Saccharophagus degradans 2-40: one gene and its partner. The main gene of each other region encodes a partner of the protein of the gene in region 2 in a complex. Links are inferred from orthologs where the notes say so. Each region holds a gene or a part of one and is shown on either strand. Other genes may lie near its edges.

The links. Proteins that work in one complex are often made in the same cells at the same time.
Region 1: the proteins of ssb (region 2) and sbcB are in contact, whole or in part, in a crystal structure (PDB 3C94), measured with the Escherichia coli proteins. The link is inferred for Saccharophagus degradans 2-40 from one-to-one orthologs.

Annotation. Positions count from the first base shown.
Region 1 is NC_007912.1:3,035,310-3,038,288, reverse strand. Bases 77-2,979 are described here. They hold sbcB (exodeoxyribonuclease I), read left to right. Parts: upstream 77-750; coding sequence 751-2,208; downstream 2,209-2,979. Other genes in these bases: SDE_RS12525 (SapC family protein), read right to left, coding at 2,978-2,979; SDE_RS12530 (DUF6445 family protein), read right to left, coding at 2,212-2,979; can (carbonate dehydratase), read right to left, coding at 77-651. Outside these bases: more of can, read right to left, coding at 22-76. UniProt on the Escherichia coli protein: Degrades single-stranded DNA (ssDNA) in a highly processive manner.
Region 2 is NC_007912.1:1,277,444-1,280,249, reverse strand. What follows is about bases 77-2,806. They hold ssb (single-stranded DNA-binding protein), read right to left. Parts: upstream 1,841-2,806; coding sequence 1,313-1,840; downstream 77-1,312. Other genes in these bases: SDE_RS05240 (MFS transporter), read right to left, coding at 1,979-2,806; SDE_RS05250 (sugar nucleotide-binding protein), read right to left, coding at 340-1,239; fabB (beta-ketoacyl-ACP synthase I), read left to right, coding at 77-244. Also shown: more of fabB, read left to right, coding at 1-76. UniProt on the Escherichia coli protein: Plays an important role in DNA replication, recombination and repair. Binds to ssDNA and to an array of partner proteins to recruit them to their sites of action during DNA metabolism. Acts as a sliding platform that migrates on DNA via reptation.

The sequences.
Region 1 (2,979 bases), 1.8 Mb from region 2 along the record:
CGTTTGTTTTTGCGACGCAGCTTAGATAACGCGGAACTGCTCTGCAACCTGCTCAATGCTGCCGATACTGTCGGTAAGCTTCTTCAGTAGGCCATCTTCAAGTGAGTAAATCCAGCCGTGTACAGTAAGCTCTCGGCCTTCTTTCCATGCGTTTTGCACAGCGGGTAGCGCAGTTACATTTAGCGCCTGTTGCTTAACGTTTAGCTCACATAACCGGTTCAAGCGCTCTTTCTCGTCGGTAATGTTTTCTAGCTCGGCTTTTTGTTTTTGGTACACATCGCGGATATTGCGAATCCAGTGGTCTACCAAGCCAAATTGTTGATTGGTGAGCGCGGCTGCCACACCGCCACAGCCGTAGTGGCCAGTTACAATAATGTGCTTAACTTTAAGAACCGATACCGCATAGTGAATTACAGAAAGGCAGTTTAGGTCGGTGTGTACCACACAGTTAGCAATGTTGCGATGTACAAACATTTCACCTGGCATTAAGCCAACAATTTGGTTGGCGGGTACGCGGCTATCAGAGCAGCCAATCCACAAGTACTCAGGGAACTGTTGTGCAGAAAGTTTTTCGAAAAAGTGCGGGTCTTCGGCCTTAATTGCTTCTGCCCAATCTTTGTTGCTCTGGAAAAGATTATCTAAATCGTTCATAGTGCCTCAACTCTATTATGCACACCAACGGTGCGCGGTTCGCCATTGCATTGTCGTACTGGCGCGCAAGTATAACGCAAAAAAAACAGGAAGCGGAGCATGCAAAAAACATTTTATTGGCACGACTACGAAACATGGGGCGCAAACCCTGCTGTAGATCGGCCTAGCCAATTTGCTGGCGTGCGCACCGATATGGATCTAAATATTATTGGCGAGCCACTGGTAATATATTGCAAGCCACCAGAGGATATTTGGCCTAACCCCGAAGCCTGTTTAGTGACAGGGCTTACACCGCAAGAAACCCTCGCTAAAGGCGTAACTGAGCGCGAATTTATTAAACAAATACATCGCGAATTGGCCAAACCGGGCACCTGTGGTGTGGGCTATAATTCTATTCGTTTTGATGATGAAGTTACCCGTTATACGTTGTACCGCAATTATTTTGACCCCTACGAGCGCGAGTGGCGCAACGGTAATTCGCGCTGGGATATTATTGATATGGTGCGCCTATGCTATGCATTGCGGCCAGAAGGCATAGAATGGCCGGTTGTGGACGGCAAGCCAAGTTTTAGATTAGAAAACTTAACTAAAGTAAATGGCATTGTGCATGCGTCGGCGCACGATGCGTATTCCGATGTTGAGGCTACCATTAAACTGGCGCGTTTGGTTCGTGAAAAGCAGCCTGCTTTGTATGAGCATGTTGTCAATAATCGCGGTAAGCGTGAGGCAACTAAGTTGTTGGATGTGGCAAGTAAAAAGCCAATGCTACATATCTCATCAAAGTTTTCATCCGAAAATGGCTGTGCCGGTTTGATAGCGCCTTTGGCTTATCATCCCGTTAACAAAAATGCAGTAATAGTTATTAATTTAAATGCCGACCCGAAACCACTTTTTGATTTGTCTGCAGATGAGATTAGAGCGCGTATATTTACCGCAACCAAAGATTTACCCGAAGGCGTAGAACGCTTGCCGGTTAAGTTAATTCATTTAAATAAATGCCCCATACTTCTAACGCCTAAAATACTAGACGAACAGGCGCAGGCGCGATTGGGTATAGATAAGGCACAGTGCGAAAAGCATTGGTCGCAGTTGCAGCGTATGGATATAACAGAAAAGCTGCAGCAGGTATTTGCCACAAACGAGTTTGAAGGTAGCTTAGACCCAGAGCGTATGCTGTACGACGGCTTTGTGGGTGACACAGATAAATACGTAATGGCAGATGTGCGCAAGGCGAATGGCGCGGAACTATCGAAACACAATTTTGTATTTAGTGATAAGCGGTTAAACGATATGTTGCTGCGTTATAAGGCGCGTAATTTTCCTGACGATTTAACCGATAGCGAGCGGGCCGAGTGGCGAGAGTTTGTAAGCCAGCGGTTAAAAGACGGTGGCGATGGGGTGTTATCGTTAAGCGAGCTAAACGACAAGCTTGTAAATATACGAGCAGAGCTAGAGCAGCAGCAAGACCAAAGCCCAGAGCAAATAGCTAAAAAATTAGATATTATTAAAGCGCTGGAGCAATACGTAAGTAAACAAAGCCAATTAATAATAAGGTAGGGGTTAGCCTTTAGCTTTAATAAGGCTGTTTAAAGTAAGGCGGCCCATTTCTGGGTTGGCGTTAATATCGCGGCGTGCATCTAAATTACCCGCGTGTAAGTAATTGCCGCGATAAACAACTAGCCTGTTAAATTTAAATTCTATGCTGGCAATGCGCTCAAATAGCGTGTTGCTGCCATTCATATAGCGAATGAGTTTTTTCCCTTCCTGTATTGCCTGTTGCTTAACCTCGGCGAAATATTGTTTCACGTTGGTTGGGTTGATGCTCTCTAAGCCAGATTCTATATGCCGATAAAACCCAGTGCCACCAAAAGGTTGCGTTGCGATGTAATGCACCACTGCAAATTGATTGGCATCTGGTGCATCGATATGTGGGATACACTGAATGGGTCTGAGGGTTTCCTGTGGTTGTGCGGGCAGTGAATAGGCGCTTACCCCGAGTTCTAGCTCAGTAGCAGAGGACAGGCTAAAGGTGTCTATTATTGGTTGGTGCAGCAGTGCATTAAGTTGCTTTTTATAATCTTCTGGCGCGGGCGCGCGTATACCTGGATAAAAGTTGGTGTCGTCACCAACGAAGTATTTGGAAAGCCCTGCATTGCGAAGTTGGTCGCAATGGGCAAATGCATTGTCGATTATTAAAATACGATTTTTTTCATTGCCGTACTCAATTACCTCAATGTGCGGTGAGGGCGAGCCAGCAGTGGGGTGCTGTTTAGTTGCGTGCGGCTGTTGGCTTGGCTGTGGTGCTTGTGTTGTCTGCTGAGTTTGCCT
Region 2 (2,806 bases):
CACCAAATCTTTAACTGGTCACAGCCTCGGCGCAACCGGCGTTCAAGAAGCTATCTACACCATGCTAATGATGAACAATAACTTTATTGCCGGCTCAGCCAACGTTGAAACCATCGACCCAGCTGCTGAAGGCATGCCGATTGTTACCGCATCGAAAGATGCCAACATCGAAAGCGCCATGTCCAACAGCTTTGGCTTCGGCGGCACCAACGCCACATTAGTTTTCAAAAAGTATTCCGCTTAACTCCGTTTAACTACAAGCGTATTCGCGAAAACTAAAAAGGCCGCTTACTTAAGCGGCCTTTTTTATTGGCAAACTAATTTGCTCAATCAGCAAACTTACTTTTTATCTGATGCTTTTAAATCGAGCAGATGGCTATATTGAGCATTACCTTTCAACCATTGTGCCACAAGGTTCTTAAAGCCCTTTCGCCACGTGGGCAATTGGATGCCAAAGTTATCGGTACAGCGACGCCCTAGAATATTTGCACTACCCACAAAGTGGTATCGACTGTCGTCTTTACTGGCAACAGTTGGCAACTGCAAGTCTTGCTGATAATCGGCATTAAATACACGCACCAACTGGTCACCCAGCTCGGCTTCAGAGCAACTATCTGCACTGTGTAGGTGGAACACACCCCAGTTTTCAGCCCCACAAAGTATTTGCTGCGACATGGCAACCAAGGCCTTGGCCAAAAACTCTTTCGGTAAAGGGCAGCCAAAGTGATGATCCGATACAACCAACTTGCTATCGCGCTCAAGCAGCGGCGGAATTAATTGCGCAAAGACACTATCGACGGCGCTATTTAACAACCACCCAGTGCGCACGATAATTTTTTGAGAAAGGTTAGCGTACAGTGCTTCTAGCTTATTAAGCCTCACCCCCAGCTCATCCTGCGCACCGGGCTCTGCATCTTCCTGCAGAGCAGTAACAGAATAGCCTTCACCAAAAACACGGTATGAGGAGACTTGAATAATAGGAACATTATTCACTGCACAGTAAGCCACCACTTGGCTCACTTGCTCGAGATAAGCGTCATCGATATCTGCAAGAGTAGAAGGCAGTAAACTGATTATCGCGTTGGGGCGCACAGACTCCAGCCACTGCTCCCTAGCCGCGGGGTTAGAAGCTTGGGCATCATCCTGCACAACAATTTCGTACGGTAAATCTTCGAGTGTTGCCGACAGCACAGCCTCGAGCTCACGATTAGGACACCAAGATAGTATTTTAAAAGCCAAAAGGTAGCTCCATTAAGCGAGCAAAAAGAAAAGCCCTAAAGAACTTAGGGCTTACCTGCAAAACGTTATGTTTTTAGAATGGAATATCGTCGTCAAAGCTGTCCATGTCTGGCGCAGGAGGCGCAGCTGGGGCTGGAGCAGGCTGTGGACGACCGCCGCCGTATGCTGGCGCACCACCACCTTGCTGGGCAGGGGCTTGAGCAGGCGCTGGGCGACTAGGGGCATTTTGATAACCGCCGCCCATACTGTCATCGCTGCCACCGCGAGAGTCGAGCATTTGCATCTCGTTCGCGACAATTTCAGTAGTGTAACGATCTTGGCCACCTTGATCTTGCCACTTGCGTGTACGCAGAGCGCCTTCGATATAAACTTTGCTGCCCTTGCGTAAATATTCGCCGGCAATTTCCGCTAAGCGATTAAAAAACACTACTCGGTGCCATTCAGTGCGCTCTTGCGCTTGACCGGTTTGCTTATCCTTCCATGTTTCTGACGTTGCAATACTTACGTTAGTAATTGCTGCGCCACTGGCAGTGTATTTGGTTTCTGGGTCTTGCCCTAGATTACCAACAATAATGACTTTATTTACACCTCGTTGCGCCATGATTCCTCCAAATTATGTAGTGCCATCGCGATAGATATAGGCCCCGTATGACGGCAGGCACCCAATCTTTAATATCGCTATGCGAATGTCAAACGGCTATTCTAGATCATTGCTGAAAAGCCCGTCTATGATGGCGCTTTATTGCGCCGCAATCAAATCATCCAACTGGGACCTATCCAGCTCTCGATTATCTACTTTTAAATACAACAAACCTTCCTGCTCGACCCACAGAGCCTCTACTACGCCCGGCAATGTGAGTACATCAATCGCACACTGTGCGCCGCTTTCACGCTGAACGCCCATACACATGCTGCTTAAGTGGCGCGGAGTGCGCATAGATGCAGCTACTGCGAACCAAGCGGCAGCGCAAAGCGCGCCAGCAGCGAACAGGCCATCCATACCCCACAGGGTAAAAATGTAACCTCCAACAGACCCGCCAATAAACGCCCCTAAAAACTGGCTAGTGGAATACACCCCCATCGCCGTGCCTTTGGCACCTACAGGTGCAAGCTTACTGACCAACGAAGGCAAACAAGCCTCCAGCAGGTTAAACGCCACGAAAAACAGCAGCATTAGCAATAAAAACGGCCAGCCCGCCAACGGAACAACCGCTAAGCTAGCTTGCGAAACAACAAGCACAGCAATGGCAAACAAGAAAACGGGCTTTAACTTGCGATTGCGCTCAGCAACCATAATGAGCGGCAGCACTACGCCCAACGCGATAGCCAACATTGGCAAGTAAACCTGCCAATGCTTACCCCGAGGAATACCTAAACTACTTTCCACTACAACAGGAATTGCCAAGAAACAGGCCATTAGCAACGCGTGCAAAGTAAAAATACCGAAATTTAAACGCAGCAGCTCGGTGTTTTTAAGGGTTTGCATAATAAGCTCTGGCACCGCGCCACTGTCGCGGTGAGAGTGCCCTACTTGCGGCGGGCGAGGCACTAAAAAGATCACAATGCA